3 regions of the Streptomyces sp. Y7 genome follow, and region 2 is predicted to be linked to each of the others. Evidence: predicted binding sites of a transcription regulator. Region 2 holds the regulator's gene; each other region holds the start of a gene.

Region 1 (4,610 bases), on a different contig from region 2:
CACCCTCCAGCCCGACCTGGACCGGATGACGGGCGTGCCGGTGCTGTACCAGATCCACGCGGTCGTCGGCATGGCGCTGATCGCGCTGGTGCCGTACACCCGGCTGGTGCACATGTTCAGCGCGCCGGTGCAGTACCTGTTCCGGCCGTACCTGGTGTACCGCAGCCGCGACCCCCGGGACCTGGGGCCGCGGCCGGAGCGGCGGGGCTGGGAGAAGACGGGCTCCTAGGCCGCCGGGCCCTTCTGGTCCCTCTCGTCGTCGACGATCTCCGCGTCGACCACGTCGTCGTCCGGTGCCGCGCTCTGCTCGGTGCCGGTGCCGGTGCCGGCGTCGGCCGTGGTGTCCGTCGGGGTCTGCTGGGACTGGGCGTACATCGCCTGGCCCATCTGCTGGCTGACCGTGGCGAGCTTCTCGATGCCGGTGCGCAGGACGTTCGTCTCGGCGTTGCGCTCCAACTGCTCCTTCAGCTCCGTGATCGCCGCCTCGACCTCGGTCTTGGTGTCGGCCGGGACCTTGTCCTCGTTGTCGCGCAGGAACTTCTCGGTCTGGTAGACGAGCTGCTCGCCCTGGTTGCGGGTCTCGGCGGCCTCGCGGCGCTTGTGGTCCTCCTCGGCGTACTGCTCGGCCTCCCGCATCATCCGGTCGATGTCGTCCTTGGGCAGCGCCGAGCCGCCGGTCACGGTCATCTTCTGCTCACGGCCCGTCGCGAGGTCCTTCGCCGAGACGTGCATGATGCCGTTGGCGTCGATGTCGAAGGCGACCTCGATCTGCGGCACTCCGCGCGGGGCGGGCGGCAGGCCGGTGAGGTCGAAGACGCCGAGCTTCTTGTTGTACGCGGCGATCTCGCGTTCGCCCTGGTAGACCTGGATGCCGACCGAGGGCTGGTTGTCGGCGGCGGTCGTGAAGATCTCCGAACGCCGGGTCGGGATCGTCGTGTTGCGCTCGATGAGCTTCGTCATGATGCCGCCCTTGGTCTCGATGCCCAGGGACAGCGGGGTGACGTCGAGCAGCAGGACGTCCTTGACGTCGCCGCGGATGACGCCCGCCTGCAGGGCCGCGCCGACGGCCACGACCTCGTCGGGGTTGACGCCCTTGTGCGGGTCCTTGCCGGTGAGTTCCTTGACCAGGTCGGTGACGGCGGGCATCCGGGTGGAGCCGCCGACGAGGATGACGTGATCGACCGCGGAGAGCTTGATGCCGGCGTCCTTGACCGCCTGGTGGAAGGGGGTCTTGCAGCGGTCGAGGAGGTCCGCGGTGAGCTCCTGGAACTGCGCGCGGGTCAGCTTCTCGTCGAGGTGGAGGGGGCCCTCGGCGGAGGCGGTGATGTAGGGCAGGTTGATCGTGGTCTCGGAGGAGCTGGACAGCTCGATCTTGGCCTTCTCGGCGCCCTCGCGCAGCCGCTGCAGCGCCATCTTGTCGTTGCCGAGGTCGATGCCGTTCTGGCCCTTGAACTTCTTCACCAGGTACTCGACGACCCGCTGGTCCCAGTCGTCGCCGCCGAGGTGCGTGTCGCCGTTGGTGGCCTTGACCTCGATGACACCGTCGCCGATCTCCAGCAGCGAGACGTCGAAGGTTCCGCCGCCGAGGTCGAAGACCAGCACGGTCTGCTCCTCGCCGCGGTCCAGGCCGTAGGCGAGGGCGGCGGCCGTGGGCTCGTTGATGATCCTCAGGACCTTCAGGCCCGCGATCTCCCCGGCCTCCTTGGTGGCCTGCCGCTGGGCGTCGTCGAAGTAGGCGGGGACCGTGATCACCGCGTCGGTGACGTCCTCGCCGAGATAGGACTCGGCGTCCCGCTTCAGCTTCTGCAGCACCCGGGCCGACAGCTCCTGGGCCCGGTAGCGGGTGCCGTCGATGTCGCCCTGCTCGGGGAAACGCCAGTTCGAGTCCCCCATGTACCGCTTCACGGAGCGGGCGGTGCGCTCGACGTTGGTCACCGCCTGCCGCTTGGCCACCTCCCCCACGAGCACCTCGCCGTTCTTGGCGAAGGCCACGACCGACGGCGTGGTCCTGGCCCCCTCCGCATTGGCGACGACCGTGGGTTCGCCGCCCTCCAGAACGGCGACCACCGAGTTCGTGGTCCCGAGATCGATCCCGACCGCGCGTGCCATCGCTGTCCCCTTCCGCCAGGGCACCCCTTGAACTCCAGCACAAAACTTGAGTGGGCTCTTGTCAATGGGGCGAGTGACCCGGGGGGCGGGTACCAAACGGCGGCTGAGCGGGCGCTCAGGGGTCGGGGGGCAGGCCCGGAGGGCCGCCCCCCGAGGGGCGCGGGGAACTGCGCGACCAGCCACGACGGCGCCGTGGGGACGCTCGGCCCCTCGCGGCTCCCCGCGGAGCGCTATGCCAGCTTCGCCGACAGCGTGATCGTCGTCCCCGTCAGCGCCTGACTGACCGGGCAGTTCTTCTTGGCGTCCTCCGCGGCCGCGACGAACGCGTCGTTGTCGATGCCCGGAACCGTCCCCTCCACGGTCAGGTGGATCCCGGTGATCCCCTCACCCGGCTGGAAGTTCACGTCGGCCGAGGTGACGAGCTTGGTGGGCGGCGTGCCGGCGCCGTTCAGGGCGTGCGACAGCGCCATCGAGAAGCAGCTGGAGTGCGCGGCGGCGATGAGCTCCTCGGGGCTGGTCTTGCCGTTCGCGTCCTGGGAGCGCGAGGCCCACGTGACCGGCTGCGCGGCGATGGCGCCAGAAGAGTCGAAGTTGACGACACCGTTGCCCTCGAGCAGGTTGCCTTCCCAGACGGTGTGTGCGGAGCGCGTGGTAGCCACGATTCTTCCTTTCGCGTGGGGGCCCGTTTCCTGGGTCCGTGCCCCCATCCGATCACACTCCGGCTCAACTCACCCGGAAGACCGGCCCACGCGGGGTGAACGGCAGGCGACGTCCCGGGGGAATCAGGTACGCGTGCTCGCGGCGCACCCGCAGCACGTCGCACCAGCCGTCCGTGATGACCAGGACGGGCGCACCGGGCGGGAAGTCGTCCGCGCGCAGCAACAGATCGATGCCGGGCTGGAGAACCGTGCCGCCACGGCCGCGCACCCGTACCCGCCCGGCGATGTCCGTCACCGGCACGTACCCGGCGTCGTACGGCCCCGCGTCGCAGAACACCACGCGCGCGGCCGGTACGTCCCGCGCCTCGGCGTACGAGGCGATCGCGCCGAGCGCCTTGCCGAGCAGGCCCGCGCTCATGGAGCCCGAGGTGTCGAGGACGACGCCGAAGGTGCAGCGGGCGATCTCCTCGGGCGGGAAGTAGCGGCCCGCGCGCGGGATTTCGGGCGTGGAGGCCTGGCGGCGGGCGGGGCGGGCGTACGTCCGCACCGGCTCCGGGCGGGGCACGAACTCGTCGAACCAGCGGGCCAGTCGGGCGTCCCAGGGCAGCGGCGGATGGCTGAGCGCGCGGATCTCCTGGACCAGGCCACCGGGCAGGAAGCCGCGTTCCTGCTGCTGGTGCAGGTCCAGGCCCTGGCACAGGCCGCGGCGGTAGAACTCGTCCAGGTCGACGTAGTCGCCGGGCGCGCCGAGCGGGGCACCGAGCACATCGCCGACGCCCTTGCCGCGCAGGGTGGCCAGCCGGCGCATCCGGCGCAGGTCGCCGCCGATCCGGTCGTAGACCTCCTCCGCCGACAGACCCGTCAACTCCTGGTCGTACAGCAGCCCTTGGGGCATCTCACCCACCTGCATCTCGCGCAGCCAGCCGTTGATGACGTAGTCGCAGGCGACGTTGAACAGGTAGGGGTCGCGGCCGCCGCAGCGGTCGCCGTGCCGCAGGGCGGCGTGCAGCATCTCGTGGGCGAGGATGAACCGCCATTCCTCGGGCTCGAACTGGCGCAGCGGGTTGATGTAGATCTCGCCGGCCTCGGCGTTGACGGCGGCGACGGCGATGCCGTGGGCGCGGGCGAGTTCGGCGTCGGCGACCAGCTTGATGCCGGCCGCGATGCCGCCGAGCAGCGGGTAGGACGTGATGAACCACTCCAGCGCCCACTGCCAGGGCCGCTTCTTGACGGGTTCGCCGAGCATGGAGTCACGGCGGCCGCCCGCCATGTCCATCGCGGTGGACACGGTGCGGGTCAGCGCGGTGGCGAACGCCAGCTGATGGTCGGGCGGGGACCCGAACCAGCCCTTCCACTCCATGAGCAGTTGGTCGGGCTCCGGGCCCGCCGTGCCGCAGCGCTCGTACGCCGCCGGGACGCCGTCGCGGCGCCAGGGCGCGGCGAGCCGTTCCTCGTCGCCGTCCGGGTACGTCAGCGGCAGATGGTCGGGGGCCTTGCCGACCGGGAAGGTGAGCAGGAAGCGGTTCACGGCGACACAGCGTGCGGCGACGTCGGCGCGGTCGGGCTGCACGGCCGTGCCCTTCCTGGAGGGGACGTGGCCGAAGCCGAGGTGCAGGACGGCGTGCGCGATCGCCCAGGCCCAGGTGGCGGGTTCGGCGAGCCGGGTGGGATGGACGTGCAGGACACCGTCGGAGTCGACGCGGATCAGGCCGTCGCGCGGCGCCTCCTCGCACTTCTCGTGGCGGCAGACGGTGAACTCGACGGCGGCGAGCGCCGGGTTGGCGCGTACCAGCCGCAGCCCCTCGGCGAAGGCCTCCGCCGCGAGGTCCCGCTTCTTCTGCC
Region 2 (4,610 bases):
ATCATGACGATCTTGTCGGAGGAGTCGACCGGGTTCATGGCCTCCAGGAGCGTGCGGCCCTGGACCTCACCGACGAGTTCGTTGTCGAAGGAGACGTACGCGTCGATCGGACCCTCGGCCAGGCGGTCGTACGCGATGACCGGGATACCGGCGTCCTTGGCCTTCTTCACCCCGTCGGCGATGGCGTGCGAGTCGACGGCGTCCAGCAGGATCACGTCGACGTGGTCGTCGATCATCTGCTGCAGCTGGGCGGCCTGCTTCGAGGCGTCCGCGTCGGCGTTGCGGTAGACGACCTTGCCCTGCTTGTCGGTCAGGTCCTCGACCTTGTTCTTGATGATGGGGTAGTCGAACTTGTCGTAGCGCGTGTTCGCCGTCTCCGGCAGCAGCAGACCGACGGTGACGTCGTCGCCCTTGGTCGGACTCGCCTCGCTGCTGTCCCCGGTGACGCCCAGTGCCCCACACGCGGCCAGCGAGAGGGTCATCGTGGACGCGGCGGCCACGGCGGTGGCGGTGCGGCGCAGGGGGCGCAAGGGACGCATAGAGAAGCTCACTTCTGGTGCCATCGGGACACGGGCGCGCCAACGCGCCCAGATGACTGAAAAGCCAACGCGCCGACGGCCCTCAGCGTCAAGCGGAATCACTTAACGAGTGCGCAACACCACGCTCCGCTGATCATGTGGAGACGGAGCGGAACCTCTCCAAACACCCCTTACAACCCCGTCACCAAACCTTGATCGAGCGCGCGACCAAGATCCGTACAACCAACCCCATTCCTCGCGAGTCCAGATGAGGACAGCGCCCACCGCTGTCCCGCACTCGACCAGAGGATCGAATGAACCCAGCCAGACGCACGACCGCCGCGGCCGCGGCGACGGTCGTGCTCGCCACCGCGGGCACCCTGCTCTCGACGACGCCCGCGTCCGCCGCCGTGACCTGCGCATCGCCGGTCTTCAAGCGGCAGTTCTTCGCGAACACGTCCTTTTCGGGCACACCGAAGAAGACGGACTGCGACACCGCGATCGACCAGGACTGGGGCACCAACGCCCCCGCCTCCGGCCTCCCGAAGGACAACTTCGCCGTCCGCTGGACCGTGACGCGCGACTTCGGCTCCGGCGGCCCCTTCGCCCTCTCCGCCTCCGCCCTGGACGGCATCCGCGTCTACCTCGACGGCAGCCGCAAGATCGACCTGTGGAAGAACACCTCCACGACCGTCTCCAAGACCGTCAACGTCACCGTCCCCGCGGGCAAGCACACCCTGCGCGTCGACTACGTCAACTGGACCGGCAGCGCGAAGGTCAAGTTCGGCTACACCCCCAGCACTTCGGCGACCGTCGACAAGGTCACACCCCTCACGCCCACCGGCATGAAGGTCACCTACGACACGGCCACCGGCAAGGCCACGCTGACCTGGACGAAGAGCCCGGAGATGGACCTCGCCGGCTACCGCGTGTACCGCCGCCTCAAGGGCACCTCCTACGGCAGCGCACCCCTCGCGACGACGACCTCCACCACGTACACCGACACCACCCTCCCGCTGACCGGCGACACGTACTACTACGAGGTCCGCGCCTACGACAGGGCGGGCAACTCCTCGTCGGGGACGGCCGACCAGGCGGTGGTCACGGTCGACCGGACGGCCCCGGCGCGGGTCGAGACCGTGTCGGCGCTGGGGACGACGGCAGGCAACTCCCTCACGTGGAAGGCCTCGACGTCGAAGGACGTGCACCACTACGAGGTGTGGGGCGCGGAGGGCGGCCAGTCGGACATGGACGGCCCGCAGATCGTCTTCGGCACGTCCTGGACGGACCCCGTCGCGCCCGCGGGCCTGGCCTACAACTACGAGGTGGTGGCCGTCGACGCCGTCGGCAACACCGCCCCGGTCTCCGACTCCGTGGTGGTCACCCGCCCCGTGGCGTCGGCCGTCGCCGCCCCCACGGGTCTCACCGGAACACCCGCCGACGCCTCCACGAAGCTGACGTGGACCGCGGCCGAGGACGCCGGGGTCACCGGCTACCGGGTCTACCGCCGCACCACCGCCATCGGCGCCTGGAGCCTTCTGGGCGCCACGTCCGGCACGTCGTACGCAGACACCTCGGCCCCGAAGGGCACGGCGTACTACTACGTGGCGGCCGTCGACGCCCAGGACACCGACTCCGCCCCCTCCGCGGAGACCACGGTCGACCGTCTGACGCCGGCCACCGCGAGCGGCCCGGTCGCGCCGAAGCTGACCCTGGTCACCGCGGGGATACCTGCGCGCAGTCCGATCCAGGTCACCGCCGCCCCCGGCACGGGCGACGAAGCACGCGTCCTCAAGGGCTACTCCTGGGAGATCTCGGGCGCCTGCGGCAGCAGCGGCACCCGGTTCTCCACCACGGGGTCGCTCTCCTGGACGGCTCCCTACAACGGCCCCTGCATCGCGGAGGTGTACGCCGTGGACGCCTACGGCCGTCAGGGCACGCAGAGCGCCTCGCTGGAGTTCTTCGTCGGCCGCTGACAATCGGCGGCTGGCAGTCCGCTGCCGACGGCACAGGAAAGGGGCCCGGAGAATCCTCCGGGCCCCTTTTCCGTGCGCGTGCGCGTCCGCCTAGTCCTTCGGCTTCTTCGGTCGCCACACCACCAGCGCGCTGGTCTGCTGTACCTCCTGGTACGGCACCAGGTCGCGGCGGTAGGACGCGTGGACCGCCGCCTCGCGCTGCTGCATCGCCGCCGCGGCGCCCTCGACGGCCGACTGGAGCTCGGCCACCCGGGACTGGAGCGCGGCGACCTGGTTCTCCAGTTCGATGATGCGCTTGATGCCGGCCAGGTTGATGCCCTCGTCCTGCGACAACGCCTGCACCTGGCGGAGCAGTTCGATGTCGCGGGCCGAGTAGCGCCGGCCGCGGCCGGCCGTGCGGTCCGGGGACACCAGGCCCAGACGGTCGTACTGGCGCAGTGTCTGCGGGTGCAGGCCGGAGAGCTGGGCCGCCACCGAGATGACGTAGACCGGGGTTTCCTCGGTCAGTTCATAAGGGTTTCGTCGACGACCGTCCATCTCCGTCATGCTCCCTTCGCGGCCTCGAACAGCTCCGCCCGCGGATCCTCAGCCGCGGTCGCCTCGCGATACGCCTCGAGCGCGTCACGAGCCTTCCCCGAAAGGTCCTTCGGGACACTCACCTCGACGGTGACCAGCAGGTCTCCGCGGGTGCCGTCCTTGCGGACCGCGCCCTTGCCCCGCGCCCGCATGGTGCGGCCGTTGGGCGTGCCGGGCGGCAACTTCAGGGTGACCGGCGGTCCGCCCAGGGTGGGAACCCTGACCTCGCCGCCCAGTGCCGCCTCCGTGAAGGTCACGGGGACGGTCACCGTGAGGTTGTCCTCCTTGCGGCCGAACACCGGGTGGGTGTCGACGTGCACGGTGACGTACAGATCGCCGGCCGGGCCGCCGCGCTCGCCCGGCGCGCCCTTGCCGCGCAGCCGGATGCGCTGGCCGTCCGACACCCCGGCGGGGATGCGGACCTGCATGGTCCGGGACGACTTGGCGCGGCCGCTGCCCTTGCACTCCATGCACGGGTGCTCGGCGATCAGGCCGCGCCCCTTGCAGTCGGGGCAGGGGTCGGTCAGCGAGAAGCCGCCGCCCGAACCCCGGGCCACCTGGCCGGTGCCGACGCAGGTCGGGCACACCCGAGGCGTGCCGTTCTTGTCGCCGGTGCCCGCGCACGCCTTGCACGGCGACTGCGCGGTCATCCGCAGCGGGACCGTCGCGCCCTCGATCGCCTCGGTGAAGCTGAGGCTGACCTCGGTGTCGATGTCCTGGCCGCGCCGGGGCTGGGTACGGGTGGTGCCCGTACCGCCGCGGTTGAAAAGGCCCCCGAAGACGTCACCGAGTCCGCCGCCGAAGCCGCCGGCTCCCTGGCCCCCGCCCTGGGCGTTGCCTCCGAAGAGGTCCCCCAGGTCGAAGTTGAAGGAGCCGCCGCCCGCGCCGCCCGGCCCGGGGCGGAAGCCACCGTTGCCGAACAGGGCGCGTGCCTCGTCGTACTCCTTGCGCTTCTTGGGGTCGCCGAGGACGTCGTTCGCCTCGGAGATCTCCTTGAAACGCTCCTCCGCCTTGGTGTTGCCCTTGTTGGCGTCCGGGTGGAACTCGCGGGCGAGCTTCCGGTACGCCTTCTTGATCTCGGCCTCGGTGGCGTCCTTGGGGACGCCGAGGACCTTGTAGTAGTCCTTCTCGATGAAGTCCTTGGTGCTCATCCTCGACGCCCCTCCTCTCTCGTCAGTTCAACGTCAGCCCTCGTCCGGGCCACCGTTCTCCTTGTCGTCGGCCGTCTCGGCGGACTCCTCCTTGACGGTCTGCGCGCCCGGCTGGGGCTCGGCGACGGCCACCCGCGCGGGGCGGATGGTGCGCTCGCCGATGCGATACCCCGGCTGGAGGATCGCGACGCAGGTCGTCTCGGTGACGTCCGGCGCGTAGGAGTGCATCAGCGCCTCGTGGATCGTCGGGTCGAAGGGCTCGCCCTCCTTGCCGAACTGCTGCAGGCCCATCTTGGCGGCGACGGTCTCCAGGGACTCCGCCACCGACTTGAACCCACCCACGAGTTCGCCGTGTTCCCGCGCGCGGCCGATGTCGTCGAGCACGGGCA
Region 3 (4,610 bases), on a different contig from region 2:
AAGGCGTCGACGTCTCCAGCCATCAGGGCAACGTCGCCTGGTCGACCCTGTGGAGCAGCGGCGTGAAGTGGGCCTACGTGAAAGGCACCGAGGGGACCTACTACACCAACCCCTATTTCGCCCAGCAGTACAACGGCTCCTACAACGTCGGCATGATCCGCGGCGCGTACCACTTCGCGACCCCGGACACCACCAATGGCGCAACTCAGGCGAACTATTTCGTCGACCACGGCGGCGGCTGGTCCCGCGACGGCAAGACGCTGCCGGGCGTCCTCGACATCGAGTGGAACCCGTACGGCGCCGCCTGCTACGGCAGGACGACGTCCGGGATGGTCACCTGGATCCGCGACTTCCTGAACCAGTACAAGGCCCGCACCGGCCGCGACGCCGTCATCTACACGGCGACGAGCTGGTGGAAGCAGTGCACCGGCAACTACAGCGGCTTCGCCACGGCCAACCCGCTGTGGGTCGCCCGGTACGCCGCCGAGGTGGGGGAACTGCCGGCGGGCTGGAGCTACTACACGATGTGGCAGTACACGTCCTCCGGCCCGACCGTGGGCGACCACAACAGGTTCAACGGGGCGCTGGACAGAGTCGTGGCGCTCGCCAACGGATAGCGCGGCGAAGGCCCGGACCTCCCTCACGGGGCCCGGGCCTTGCCTGTCCGGCCGCGTCCGTCACGCCGCGACCGGAACCTCGGGGGCGGCACCGTCGGTGGCCGGTGCCAGGGCCAGTTCCAGGACCTGGCGGACGTCGGTCACCGCGTGGACGTCGAGCTTGTCCAGCACCTCGGCGGGGACGTCGTCCAGGTCGGCCTCGTTCCGCTTGGGGATGACGACCGTGGTGACGCCGGCGCGGTGTGCCGCGAGGAGCTTCTGCTTCACGCCGCCGATCGGGAGGACCCGGCCGGTCAGCGAGACCTCGCCCGTCATCGCCACGTCCGTGCGGACCAGCCGGCCCGAGAGCAGCGACGCCAGCGCGGTCGTCATGGTGACGCCGGCGCTCGGGCCGTCCTTCGGGACCGCGCCCGCCGGGAAGTGGATGTGCACGCCCCGGTCCTTGAGGTCGGCGACCGGCAGTTCCAGTTCGGCGCCGTGGGAGCGCAGGAAGGACAGGGCGATCTGTGCGCTCTCCTTCATCACGTCACCCAGCTGGCCCGTCAGGGTCAGCCCCGCCGCGCCCGTCTCCGGGTCGGCCAGCGACGCCTCCACGAACAGGACGTCACCGCCCGCGCCCGTGACCGCGAGTCCGGTCGCCACGCCGGGCACCGCGGTGCGGCGCTCCGCCGGGTCCTGGGCGGACTCGGGCACGTGGTGCGGCCGGCCGATGAGCGCGCGCAGATCCTCCGCGCCGATCGTGAACGGCAGCTTCCGGTCGCCCAATTCGTGCTCGGCGGCCACCTTGCGGAGCAGCCGTGCGATGGAGCGCTCCAGGTTACGGACGCCCGCCTCGCGCGTGTACTCGCCGGCGAGCCTGCGCAGGGCGTCGTCGCCGATGGCGACCTCGTCCCTGTTCAGGCCGGCCCGCTCCAGCTGGCGCGGGAGCAGGTGGTCACGGGCGATGACGATCTTCTCGTCCTCGGTGTAGCCGTCGAGACGGACCAGTTCCATCCGGTCGAGGAGCGCCTCGGGGATGGCCTCCAGGACGTTCGCCGTGGCCAGGAACACCACGTCGCTCAGGTCGAGTTCGACCTCCAGGTAGTGGTCACGGAACGTGTGGTTCTGGGCCGGGTCCAGGACCTCCAGGAGGGCCGCCGCGGGGTCGCCGCGGAAGTCCGAGCCCACCTTGTCGATCTCGTCGAGCAGGACGACCGGGTTCATCGAACCGGCCTCCTTGATGGCACGGACGATCCGGCCGGGCAGCGCGCCGACGTACGTACGGCGGTGGCCGCGGATCTCCGCCTCGTCCCGGACACCGCCGAGGGCGACCCGGACGAACTTGCGGCCCATCGCGTGCGCGACGGACTCGCCGAGCGAGGTCTTGCCGACGCCGGGCGGGCCGACCAGCGCCAGCACGGCACCGCCGCGCCGGCCGCCGACGACGCCCAGGCCGCGGTCGCTGCGGCGCTTGCGCACCGCCAGGTACTCGGTGATCCGCTCCTTCACGTCCTCCAGGCCGGCGTGCTCGGCGTCCAGCACACCCTTGGCGCCCTGGATGTCGTAGGCGTCCTCGGTCCGTTCGTTCCACGGCAGTTCGAGGACGGTGTCCAGCCAGGTGCGGATCCAGGAGCCCTCCGGGGACTGGTCGCTGGACCGCTCCAGCTTGTCGACCTCCTTGAGAGCCGCGTCGCGGACGTTCTCCGGCAGGTCGGCGGCCTCCACGCGGGTGCGGTAGTCGTCGGACTCCTCGCCGTCCTGTTCGCCGTTGAGCTCGCGCAGTTCCTTGCGGACCGCTTCGAGCTGGCGGCGCAGCAGGAACTCGCGCTGCTGCTTGTCGACGCCTTCCTGGACGTCCTTGGCGATGGTCTCGGCGACATCCTGCTCGGCGAGGTGGTCGCGCAGTTGCTGGGTGGCGAGCTTGAGGCGGGCGACCGGGTCGGCGGTCTCCAGCAGCTCGATCTTCTGTTCGGTGGTCAGGAACGGCGAGTAGCCGGAGTTGTCCGCGAGCTGGGAGACGTCGTCGATGGCCTGGACACGGTCCACGACCTGCCAGGCGCCGCGCTTGCGCAGCCAGGCGGTGGCGAGGGCCTTGTACTCCTTCACCAGTTCGCCGACCTGTCCGGGCAGCGGCTCGGGCACGCTTTCGTCGATGCGCGTTCCCTCGACCCACAGCGCGGCACCCGGTCCGTTCGTCCCGGCGCCGATGCGCACCCGGCCGCGACCGCGGATCAGGGCGCCCGGGTCGCCGTCGGCCAGCCGGCCGACCTGTTCGACGGTGCCGAGCACACCGGTGCCCGGGTACGTGCCGTCGATGCGTGGCACCAGCAGCACCCGGGGCTTTCCGGGTGTGGAGCGGGCGGCGGCCTGGGCGGCCTCCACCGCGGCGCGTACATCGGCGTCGTTCAAGTCCAGAGGGACCACCATTCCGGGCAGCACTACCTCGTCGTCGAGCGGCAGCACGGGCAGGGTGAGCGAAGTGGACGTCGAAGCCATGATCTCCCCTTCGGCAGTCAAGTTGAGTTATGCCGACTCAATGCTTGGGGTGGCCCGAATGTTCCCCGGCCCGCGTTCGCTGTGAGCGATCATCGTCGGCACAGGCCGTGACCTCGCCTTTCGTAGGTGAACGCTCGCCGGGGCCCGTAGCTTCCGAGTGGGGCACAGGTATGAGGGAGAGCGTGAGGGAGAACGCCGCTCACACAGCCGGGACGGGCAGCGCCGCGCGCCACCGCCGCACGAGGGGCCACAGCCCGACCCCGATGACCAGGGCGATCAGATGCCCCCAACCGGTCAGCGGGTCGGTGAGGCGCAGCAGGTCCTGGACGAGCATCGCGCCGAACAGCGTCAGCACGGGCCACCGCAGCCACGGCCTCAGCAGCCCGGTCAGCGCGCCGATGCTGGTCGCGACACCGAAGCTGACGCCGTAGTCGAGGCGGTGCAGCGAGCTGTCGGGAAGGTGCCCGGCCAGCACCGCGAGCCCCACGGGCACCTCGGTCGCGAGGGTGGCCAGGACGTGCCCGAACAGGAAGACGACGGCCGTGCGGGCACCGCCGATCCGCCGCTCCAGCGCGGTCAGCACCAGCAGGAAGCAGAGCGTGTACGGCGCCACGATCCCGCCCGCGATCCACAGCGCACTGCCGAACAGCACCGTCACGGGCGTGTGCACGAGGTGCGCCACGTCGGTGCTGGAGCCCTGGTGGAGGGCGTGGACCAGCGAGGGGTCGGCGTAGGTGGCCATCAGTGAGGTGACGGCGAGGACGACGGCGTAGCCGAAGGTGAACGGTGTGCCGGTGGGGGTGGGGAGCAGCCGCCAGGGGCGCAGGGAGCGTGCCCGGGCTCTCGGGGCCGCGGCTTCACGTGCGCCCGCTTCGCCACCGGCGAGGTCCGGCGCCGGGGAGGACACGGCGGACGCGCCCACGGGCCGGCGCTGGCGCGGCATCCCGTCCAGCAGACCCGCGGTGTCGGGCAGACCGGCCGCACGGGAAGGAGCCCGCTCCGGGTCGGCCCCCGTCGCACCCGCAGCCACCGTCGGTTCCACGCTGAGGCGCTCCTTCCGTTCTCCCTCAGCGTTGGCCCGCTTCACCCTCCATGTCTGTGACGGTCGCCACACGACAGCCGATTCTCAGCAACCTCTCAAGAAGCAGACGCGTCCTCACGGGACGGGCCCGCGCGGGAACGCCCCGCCGGGAACGGGCTCACGCCTCCTGCGGCAGTCCCGTCCCCGCGACCGTGAGAGCGGGAACGGGCTCACGCCTCCTGCGGCAGTCCCGTCCCCGCGACCGTGAGAGCCCGCAGCAGCCGGTCCGCGTACGCCCGCAGCCGTCCGGCCATGTCGAAGCCCCGGGGATCGAGCACCCACTGGAGCTGGAGCCCGTCCATGACGGCGACCACTTCCTGCGCGACGGCCGCCGGGTCGGTGCCGGGTCTCAGTTCCCCGGCGTCGACGGCCCTGCCCAGCGTGACCGTGAGGTGCCCGACCACCTGGCCGTAGCGCTCGACGAAGTAGGCGTGCGC

The links. Region 2 encodes HspR, which represses chaperone genes until heat shock. Its sites were predicted from a motif close to TTGAGNNNNNNNNNCTCAA; they were not measured.
Region 1: the regulator HspR is predicted to act here: its motif matches at 2,156-2,174, upstream of dnaK (molecular chaperone DnaK).
Region 3: the regulator HspR is predicted to act here: its motif matches at 3,115-3,133, upstream of lon (endopeptidase La).

The regions. Positions count from the first base shown of each region.
Region 1 covers NZ_JBIDDQ010000028.1:63,123-67,732, reverse strand. The annotation lists gene narI (respiratory nitrate reductase subunit gamma) at 1-229, shown strand, start outside; gene dnaK (molecular chaperone DnaK) at 226-2,109, opposite strand; gene ACGFW6_RS38380 (OsmC family protein) at 2,340-2,768, opposite strand; gene ACGFW6_RS38375 (hypothetical protein) at 2,833-4,610, opposite strand, start outside.
Region 2 covers NZ_JBIDDQ010000003.1:445,502-450,111, reverse strand. The annotation lists gene ACGFW6_RS13165 (sugar ABC transporter substrate-binding protein) at 1-539, opposite strand, end outside; gene ACGFW6_RS13160 (fibronectin type III domain-containing protein) at 833-2,494, shown strand; gene ACGFW6_RS13155 (heat shock protein transcriptional repressor HspR) at 2,585-3,031, opposite strand; gene dnaJ (molecular chaperone DnaJ) at 3,037-4,221, opposite strand; gene grpE (nucleotide exchange factor GrpE) at 4,255-4,610, opposite strand, start outside.
Region 3 covers NZ_JBIDDQ010000015.1:10,797-15,406, forward strand. The annotation lists gene ACGFW6_RS29420 (lysozyme) at 1-617, shown strand, start outside; gene lon (endopeptidase La) at 678-3,092, opposite strand; gene ACGFW6_RS29430 (rhomboid-like protein) at 3,292-4,134, opposite strand; gene ACGFW6_RS29435 (TetR/AcrR family transcriptional regulator) at 4,344-4,610, opposite strand, start outside.